3 linked regions of the Massilia sp. METH4 genome follow. The main gene of each other region encodes a partner of the protein of the gene in region 3 in a complex. Links are inferred from orthologs where the notes say so. Each region holds a gene or a part of one and is shown on either strand. Other genes may lie near its edges.

What was found.
Region 1: the proteins of V6Z91_RS02000 (region 3) and V6Z91_RS24110 are in contact, whole or in part, in a cryo-EM structure (PDB 9GE8), measured with the Escherichia coli proteins. The link is inferred for Massilia sp. METH4 from one-to-one orthologs.
Region 2: the proteins of V6Z91_RS02000 (region 3) and V6Z91_RS24105 are in contact, whole or in part, in a cryo-EM structure (PDB 9GE8), measured with the Escherichia coli proteins. The link is inferred for Massilia sp. METH4 from one-to-one orthologs.

The regions. Positions count from the first base shown.
Region 1 is NZ_CP146614.1:5,470,595-5,473,599, reverse strand. The notes cover bases 152-3,005. They hold V6Z91_RS24110 (arylesterase), read right to left. Parts: upstream 1,956-3,005; coding sequence 1,347-1,955; downstream 152-1,346. Other genes in these bases: V6Z91_RS24100 (NAD(P)H-hydrate dehydratase), read right to left, coding at 2,811-3,005; V6Z91_RS24105 (ABC transporter ATP-binding protein), read left to right, coding at 2,056-2,808; mnmH (tRNA 2-selenouridine(34) synthase MnmH), read right to left, coding at 295-1,350; V6Z91_RS24120 (SurA N-terminal domain-containing protein), read left to right, coding at 152-210. Also shown: more of V6Z91_RS24120, read left to right, coding at 1-151. UniProt on the Escherichia coli protein: TesA is a multifunctional esterase that can act as a thioesterase, lysophospholipase and protease.
Region 2 is NZ_CP146614.1:5,469,518-5,472,440, forward strand. Bases 152-2,923 are described here. They hold V6Z91_RS24105 (ABC transporter ATP-binding protein), read right to left. Parts: upstream 2,028-2,923; coding sequence 1,275-2,027; downstream 152-1,274. Other genes in these bases: V6Z91_RS24100 (NAD(P)H-hydrate dehydratase), read left to right, coding at 152-1,272; V6Z91_RS24110 (arylesterase), read left to right, coding at 2,128-2,736; mnmH (tRNA 2-selenouridine(34) synthase MnmH), read left to right, coding at 2,733-2,923. Also shown: more of V6Z91_RS24100, read left to right, coding at 1-151.
Region 3 is NZ_CP146614.1:433,072-436,342, forward strand. Bases 77-3,196 are described here. They hold V6Z91_RS02000 (FtsX-like permease family protein), read right to left. Parts: upstream 2,843-3,196; coding sequence 311-2,842; downstream 77-310. Other genes in these bases: V6Z91_RS01995 (response regulator), read left to right, coding at 77-150; V6Z91_RS02005 (adenosine deaminase), read right to left, coding at 3,074-3,196. In the rest of the region: more of V6Z91_RS01995, read left to right, coding at 1-76; more of V6Z91_RS02005, read right to left, coding at 3,197-3,271.

The sequences.
Region 1 (3,005 bases), 5.0 Mb from region 3 along the record:
CTGCCGGGCATGGGCTATGGCATCTACCGCATCGGCAAGGTGCACCAGCCGGCCACCGCTGACGAAGCGCGCCTGGCATCGGCCCGCGAACAGATCGGCAACATCGTCGCCCAGCAAGACATGGTGAACTATGTCGAAGTGCTGAAGGAAAAAGCGAAAGTGAAGATCGTGCACAAGCCGTCCGACGCGAAGGCGCAGGGCGAGCAGTAATTCCGCCAGCCCGGGCGGCCAAGGAAAAAGCCACCCTCGGGTGGCTTTTTCGTTTGGTCGACCGCCATGCGCGGCCGGGCCGCGTCAGGCCTCGTGCAGGGCTCGCGCCGCGGCCAGGAACGCAGCGGGCGAGATGTCGGGCAGTTCGATCGCGCGCGCCTGGTCATACTGGGTGAAATTGCGGTGGATCGAGCGCGTGTACGCCGGGTCGTAATGGTCGACCAGCAGCTCGTCGACCAGCTCCGGCATCTTGCCTTCCAGGGCCATCTGCTGCCACTTGCCGATCTTTTCCTTGCCGTGCAGGTCCGTCAGGTAGGACAACTGCGTGTTCAGCGCCGGCGCATTGCAGGCGAAGTGCTGGTAGTCCTCGATCAGCAGCTGCACACGGTGCTCGCGCCGCACCTGCAAGGCGATGCAGGGCGAGGCGCGCATCCGTTCCATCAGCGCGGCAGGCACGCGCAGCGCGCCGACTTTCTTGCTTTCCGATTCCACGAAGACGGGCAATGCGGGATCGAAGCGGCGCAGCCGGTCCCAGATCGAGGTCTCGAACGCCTTTTGCGTGGGTTGCGGCTGGCACGGCAGGTTGCCCAGCACAGAACCGCGGTGGGCCGCCAGCTGTTCCAGGTCCAGTACCTGCGCGCCGATCGCCTCCAGCGTGTCCAGCAGGCGCGTCTTGCCGCTGCCCGTGGTGCCGCAGATCACGCGGAAATCGAGCTCCGGCGCCTGTTCCAGGTCGGCGTTGACGCGCGTGCGGAAGGCCTTGTAGCCGCCTTCGAGCTGCACCACCGGCCAGCCGATCTTCGCCAGGATGTGCGCCATCGAGCCGCTGCGGTTGCCGCCACGCCAGCAATAGACGAGCGGTTTCCATTCGCGCGGCTTGTCGTGCCACAGCGTGTCGATGTGGTGGGCGATGTTGGCGGCCACCATCGGCGCGCCCACCTTCTTCGCTTCGAACGGGCCGGTCTGCTTGTACAGCGTGCCGACCACCACGCGCTGCTCGTCGTCGAGCACCGGGCAGTTGATCGCATTGGGCAGGTGGTCGAGCGCGAATTCGCCCGGCGTGCGGGCATCGATGATCGTGTCGAACTCGTCCAGGCGGGCCAGCACGTCGTCGATGGAGAGGATTTCGGGATACTTCATTTCGTCCTTATGATGGGCAGCAGGTGCGGCCAGATATTGTTCAGGATGGTCGGATGCGCGCTGGCCAGCGGGTGGATGCGGTCGGCCTGGAACATTTCCATTTTCTCGGCCACGCCATCGAGCATGAAGGGCGCCAGCGCCACTTTTTCATCGCGGCTGATGGCGCCGTACATGGCGAAGAATTTTTCCGAATAATCGCGGCCGTAATTGGGCGGGATGCGGATGCCGACCAGCAGCACGCGCGCGCCGGCCTCGCGCGCCTGCTTCACCATCGCGCGCAGGTTGCTGTCCGCGGCCGGGACAGGCAGGCCGCGCAAGCCGTCGTTGGCGCCCAGCTCGAGCACCACGTAATCGGGCTTGTGCTTCTTCAAGAGGCCGGGCAGCCGCGTGCGGCCGCCGCTGGTGGTTTCGCCGCTGACGCTGGCGTTGACGATGCGGATATCGAATTTCTGCGCTTGCAGCTTGCGCTCGAGCAGCGCCACCCAGCCGGCACCGCGCGCCAGGCCGTATTCCGCAGACAGACTGTCGCCCACCACGAGCAGGGTTTTTGGGGCAGAATAGGCGCTCGTTGCGCCGCCCCAGAGCAGCAGCGTGGCGCCCAGCATCAACCAGAATCGCGAACCGAACCCGGAATCGAACCCCGAATTTAACCCCGAATTTAACCCCGAATTGAACCCTTTAACCAAGCGAAGCAGACCTCGAACCATGCCAGATTTTCCTCACGCGAGCAGCAATTTCATTCCGGACTCGCCTGCATCGCACCATGACGGTGTGCATGCGGCCGGCGCCGCCGGCGCCACCGCGATCGCGGTAACGGGCCTGTCCAAGCGCGTGGCCGATGCGAGTGGCGAGCTGACCATTTTGCACAGCGTGGATTTTACCGTGCAAAAGGGGCAGACGCTGGCAATCGTTGGCGCCTCGGGTTCCGGCAAGTCGACCTTGCTGGGTCTTCTCGCCGGCCTCGATACGCCGAGCGAGGGAAAAGTGCTGATCGACGGTGTCGACATCTTCGCGCTGGACGAGGACGGCCGCGCCGCGCTGCGCAAGGCCAAGCTGGGCTTCGTGTTCCAGTCGTTCCAGCTGCTGCCGCACCTGACGGCCGTCGAGAACGTGATGCTGCCGCTGGAGCTGGCCGGAGATGACGATGCACGGCCGAAGGCCGAGGCGATGCTGGGCCGCGTCGGACTGTCGAGCCGGCTGAAGCATTACCCGAAATACCTGTCCGGCGGCGAACAGCAGCGCGTGGCGCTGGCGCGCGCCTTCGTCACGCAGCCGCCGCTGCTGCTGGCCGACGAACCCACCGGTAGCCTCGATGCGGCGACCGGCGAAGCCGTGATCGCCCTGATGTTCGAGCTGAACCGTGAACACGGCTCGACTCTCGTGCTGGTGACGCACGACCCGGCCATGGCGGCGCGCTGCGCCCGCACGATCACCATCGCGGCAGGGCGCCTCGTGTAAGCTCAGCGGGCGCGCAGCCCCGCGGCCTGGCTCTGCCAGGCCGCGTGCGCCTGCTGCGCCACCAGGCGGTTCAGTGCCACCCGCACGGTGGCAATCAATTCCCCCGCGGTCAGCCCGATGGGGCCCGTGCCCTCGGCCACCAGCACGTCGGCAGCGATGCCGTGCAGCCAGACTGCCGCCAGCGCGCCTTCCCAGAC
Region 2 (2,923 bases), 5.0 Mb from region 3 along the record:
CGCGACCGCGCCCTGCACCGCGCACAGGCCAGCGCCGCGCAATTCGTCGACCTGACGGCGCAGGAAGTGGCCGGCGGCGACTGGAACCTCGTGGTCGACGGCCTGTTCGGCATCGGCTTGCGGCGCCCGCTCGACGGAGCTCCCGCCGCGCTGGTGGCCGCCTTGAACACCCTCGCCTGCCAGGTGCTGGCGCTCGACGTGCCGAGCGGCCTTGATGCCGATACGGGCTGCATCGTCGGCGGTCCTGGCGGCCTGGCCGTGCGGGCCACGCACACGGTGACCTTCATCGGCGACAAGCCCGGCCTGCACACCTGCGATGGCCGCGACCATGCCGGCAACATCATCGTCGCCGCCCTGGAGCTGGAAGCGGCGGCGTTTCCGCCCGCCGCGATGCACCTGAACGACCCGGCATTTTTCGCGCGCCACGCGCGCGCGCGGCGGCACAACAGCCACAAGGGCAGCTACGGCAATGTGTACGTGCTGGGCGGCGCGCCGGGCATGGCGGGCGCGCCGGTGCTGGCCGGCCGCGCCGCGCTGCATGCGGGCGCCGGCCGCGTATACCTGTGCTTCGCCGGCCCGCCGTTGCCGGTGGACGCAGGCCAGCCCGAACTGATGTGCCGCGCCGCGCAGGAGGTGGATTTCGCGTCGGCCGTCACCGTTGCGGGGCCGGGCCTGGGCAATGGCCCGGAAGCGGCGCGGCTGCTGGGCGCCGCCATCGCGGCGCCACAGCCGCTGGTGCTCGATGCCGATGCCTTGAACCTGCTGGCCGGCGACGCGGCATTGCGCGACGCCGTGGCCGCCCGCACTGCGGGCACCATGCTCACCCCGCACCCGCTGGAAGCGGCGCGCATGCTGGAATCGTCGATCGGAGCGGTGCAGGCCGACCGCCTCGCCGCCGCCCGCGAGCTGGCGGCGCGGCTTGGTGCCTGCGTGGTGCTGAAAGGATCGGGCACCGTGATCGCCGCGCCGGACGGCCGGCTTGCCATCAACCCCACCGGGAACGCGGGCCTGGCCACGGCCGGCACCGGCGACGTGCTGGCGGGACTGGCCGGCGCGCTGCTGGCGCAAGGCTGGCCCGTCTGGGAAGGCGCGCTGGCGGCAGTCTGGCTGCACGGCATCGCTGCCGACGTGCTGGTGGCCGAGGGCACGGGCCCCATCGGGCTGACCGCGGGGGAATTGATTGCCACCGTGCGGGTGGCACTGAACCGCCTGGTGGCGCAGCAGGCGCACGCGGCCTGGCAGAGCCAGGCCGCGGGGCTGCGCGCCCGCTGAGCTTACACGAGGCGCCCTGCCGCGATGGTGATCGTGCGGGCGCAGCGCGCCGCCATGGCCGGGTCGTGCGTCACCAGCACGAGAGTCGAGCCGTGTTCACGGTTCAGCTCGAACATCAGGGCGATCACGGCTTCGCCGGTCGCCGCATCGAGGCTACCGGTGGGTTCGTCGGCCAGCAGCAGCGGCGGCTGCGTGACGAAGGCGCGCGCCAGCGCCACGCGCTGCTGTTCGCCGCCGGACAGGTATTTCGGGTAATGCTTCAGCCGGCTCGACAGTCCGACGCGGCCCAGCATCGCCTCGGCCTTCGGCCGTGCATCGTCATCTCCGGCCAGCTCCAGCGGCAGCATCACGTTCTCGACGGCCGTCAGGTGCGGCAGCAGCTGGAACGACTGGAACACGAAGCCCAGCTTGGCCTTGCGCAGCGCGGCGCGGCCGTCCTCGTCCAGCGCGAAGATGTCGACACCGTCGATCAGCACTTTTCCCTCGCTCGGCGTATCGAGGCCGGCGAGAAGACCCAGCAAGGTCGACTTGCCGGAACCCGAGGCGCCAACGATTGCCAGCGTCTGCCCCTTTTGCACGGTAAAATCCACGCTGTGCAAAATGGTCAGCTCGCCACTCGCATCGGCCACGCGCTTGGACAGGCCCGTTACCGCGATCGCGGTGGCGCCGGCGGCGCCGGCCGCATGCACACCGTCATGGTGCGATGCAGGCGAGTCCGGAATGAAATTGCTGCTCGCGTGAGGAAAATCTGGCATGGTTCGAGGTCTGCTTCGCTTGGTTAAAGGGTTCAATTCGGGGTTAAATTCGGGGTTAAATTCGGGGTTCGATTCCGGGTTCGGTTCGCGATTCTGGTTGATGCTGGGCGCCACGCTGCTGCTCTGGGGCGGCGCAACGAGCGCCTATTCTGCCCCAAAAACCCTGCTCGTGGTGGGCGACAGTCTGTCTGCGGAATACGGCCTGGCGCGCGGTGCCGGCTGGGTGGCGCTGCTCGAGCGCAAGCTGCAAGCGCAGAAATTCGATATCCGCATCGTCAACGCCAGCGTCAGCGGCGAAACCACCAGCGGCGGCCGCACGCGGCTGCCCGGCCTCTTGAAGAAGCACAAGCCCGATTACGTGGTGCTCGAGCTGGGCGCCAACGACGGCTTGCGCGGCCTGCCTGTCCCGGCCGCGGACAGCAACCTGCGCGCGATGGTGAAGCAGGCGCGCGAGGCCGGCGCGCGCGTGCTGCTGGTCGGCATCCGCATCCCGCCCAATTACGGCCGCGATTATTCGGAAAAATTCTTCGCCATGTACGGCGCCATCAGCCGCGATGAAAAAGTGGCGCTGGCGCCCTTCATGCTCGATGGCGTGGCCGAGAAAATGGAAATGTTCCAGGCCGACCGCATCCACCCGCTGGCCAGCGCGCATCCGACCATCCTGAACAATATCTGGCCGCACCTGCTGCCCATCATAAGGACGAAATGAAGTATCCCGAAATCCTCTCCATCGACGACGTGCTGGCCCGCCTGGACGAGTTCGACACGATCATCGATGCCCGCACGCCGGGCGAATTCGCGCTCGACCACCTGCCCAATGCGATCAACTGCCCGGTGCTCGACGACGAGCAGCGCGTGGTGGTCGGCACGCTGTACAAGCAGACCGGCCCGTTCGA
Region 3 (3,271 bases):
TGGCATCGCCACTGCCGTGCGCCACAGGTATGCATGGGGCGCGAGAAGTATTACTGGGCGCTGTTCGACTTTCCCGAACATTACCTGGCAGCGCCGCCAGCGCCGTTCGAACAATTTCTCAACGCCCGGCAGGGGGTGCTGGCGGCCTGAGCCACGGGCTGGTGTCGGACATCTTTTCCGGGCGGGTTATCCGGAAAAGGTGTGCGACACCGGTGTTCGCCTGCCGGCGATTGCTTCAGGGGAGAACCGGTGTCGTACACTTTTTCCGGGAACGGCGCCCGGAAAAAATGTTCGACACCAGGGCTGCCGCCTATGCCTCGCGCAGGGTCTGCAACGGCGGCTGCCGCAGCACGTTGCGCAAGCCCAGCCAGCCGCCGATCGCCGCGCACAGCGCGCCCACGGCCACGCCGGCCATCCAGGCGGCCGGGCTGAACACCCAGTCGAACTTGAACTGGTACTTCGCCAGGCCCCAGCCCATGGCGGCGGCGCCGGTGGCGGCCAGCAGGCCGGCCAGCGAGCCGACCAGCAGGAATTCGATCATCTGCGCGCGGGACAGCTGGCTGCGGGTCGCGCCCAGCGCGCGCAGCAGGCCCGACTCGCGGGTGCGCTCATCCTGGGAACCCATCAGCGCCGCGTACAGCACCAGCAGGCCGGAAGCAAGCGTGAAGCCGAACAGGAATTCCACCGCCTGGATCACCTGGTCGAGCACGGACTGGATCTGGCGCAGCACGCCGCCCACGTCGATCACGGTCAGGTTCGGATAGTCGCGCGACAGCCGCGTGCCCAACGCGGTGAACTGCTTCGGCAGGTGGAAGGCGGTGATCCACGTCTGCGGCGTATCCTCCATCGCGCGCGGATTGATGATGACGAAGAAGTTCACGCGCATCGACCCCCATTCCAGCTTGCGCAGGCTGGTGATCTTCGCTTCCACCGGCGAGCCGGCGATATCGAAGCGCATGGTGTCGCCCAGCTTCAGGCCCAGCGTTTTCGCCAGCCCTTCCTCGACGGAAGCCTCGGCGCTGCCGGGTGCGTCGCCGTACCATTTGCCGGCCGTGATCCGGTTCTGCGAGGGCAGCTCGGCCATCGTCGACAGGTTGAACTCCCGCTCGGCCAAGCCGCGCGCGCGCCCCTCCGGGTACGTGGCCGGCGTGATCGGCTTGCCGTTGACGGCCGCCAGGCGGCCCCGGATCATCGGATACAGCGGCGCTTCGTGCGCGCCGCCGGCGCGCAGCTTCGCGGCGATTTCCTCCTTCTGGTCCGGCTGGATATTGATCACGAAGTGGTTCGGCGCATCCGCCGGGGTGGCGTTGCGCCAGGAAGTCATCAGGTCGTCGCGCACGATCGTCAGGACCAGCAGCGCCATGAGGCCCAGTGCCAGCGACACGACCTGCACCACGGTGGCGCCAGGGCGGCGCTGAAGCGACGTGACGGCGAAACGCCACGCCGGATGCTTCAGCGAGGTGCGCAGCGATTTCAACGCCGCCAGGCCGCCGAAGCCGGCCAGCGCGAACACGCCGAACGCGCCGACGAAGCCGAGCGCGGTGTACAGCGCCAGCTTCAGGTCGCCCGCCTGCCACAGCAGCAGCACGACAAAGGCGGCCAGACCGAGGCCATAGGTGGCCAGCGCCATCGGCTGCGGCGGCGCCTGCTCGCGGCGGATCACGCGGTTGTGCGGCACATTGCGCAGTTGCAGGATCGGCGGCAGCGCGAAGCCGGCCAGCAGCAGCATGCCGGTCGCCAGTCCCTGCAGGGCGGGCTTGATCGACACGGGCGGCAGCTCGGCCTGCACCAGGCGGCCCAGCAGCTCGAGCAGCACGAAGTGGCTGGCAAAGCCGACCAGCACACCGATGAGGCTGCCCACCAGGCCCACCAGCAGGAATTCGATCAGGTAGATGGCCGTCACCTGGTTCTGCGTCAGGCCCAGGCAGCGCAGCATGGCGCAGGCATCCAGGTGGCGCAGCATGAAGCGGCGCGCCGCCATCGCCACCGCCACGGCGGCCAGCATCGCCGACAGCAGCCCGACGAGCGACAGGAAGCGGTCGGCCCGCTCCAGCGTCTCGCGCATCTCGGGGCGGCCCTCTTCCAGCGTGTCGATGCGGATATTGCGCGCCTTGCCGGCGCCGATCTCGCCGCGCAGCCATTCGGCGTATCGCGCCACGGCGGCACGGCCGTCCGGCCCTTCGCCCGCCGCCAGCAGGCGGTAGGTGATGCGCGAGCCCGTCTGCACCAGGTTGGTCTTGGCCAGCTCGTCGAGCCGCAGCATGACGCGCGGCGCGAAATTGGCGAACCCGGTGCCGCGGTCCGGTTCGGCGGCAATCAGCTGGGCGATGCGGAACGTGGCGTCGCCCACGCGCACCTCGTCGCCCACCCTGGCGTTCAGCGCGCGCAGCACCGCCACGTCGACCCATGCGGTACCGGGCGCCGGGATATCGGCCGTGGGAGTGCCCACGTTGTCGTTGGCCTGGTCCGGATCGGTCGTCACCTTCAGGCGGCCGCGCAGCGGATACCCGGCGCTGACGGCCTTCAGCGAACCGAGCACCGATTGCGCCGCCTCGCCCTCGCCCGCCTGGGCCATGCTGGGGAAGATGGCCGTGTCGGCCAGCACGAGGCCGCGGCGCGTGGCTTCCTCGCGCCACGCGGCGGGCAGCGGCTGGTCGCCGGCGATCACGAGATCGGCCCCCAGCAACTGGTGCGCATCGCGGTCCAGGCCGGCGCGCAGGCGGTCGATGAAGAAGCCGGCCGCCGACAGCGCGGACACGGCGACGATCAGCGCGACCAGCAGGAAGCGCAGCTTGCCCGCGCGCCAGTCGCGCGCGGTCATGCGGAGGGCTTGGAGGAACATGGGTGTGTAAGTAAACAGGGTTCTCGTTAAGCCTGGAGAGCTACCGCGGACGAGGCCCCCAGGGATCCGGCAGGAATGCCGGCTGCCAGGCCGGCACCGCTACGCTGATCAAGGAGCAGTGCTCCCTGAAATTCCTGCTTCGCCCCGGCATCGGCCTTGGGTCAAATGCCGGCACTGGCTAAGTGTGCCGAGTCAGAAATTCGTTGATCAACGAATGTCCGATTCACCGCACTAGACTACATCGAACGCCGCAAAATAGGCATCCACCTCATCGAGGAACTTCTGCTTTTGCTCCGCCGGCAGGAACGAGGCGGCGAAGCCGTTCTTCGCCAGGTCGTGCGCGTGCTGCAGGCCCAGCGGCAGCGAGTCGAACGCGGCCAGGAAGTTCTCGTTCAGGTAGCCGCCGAAATACGCCGGGTCGTCGGAATT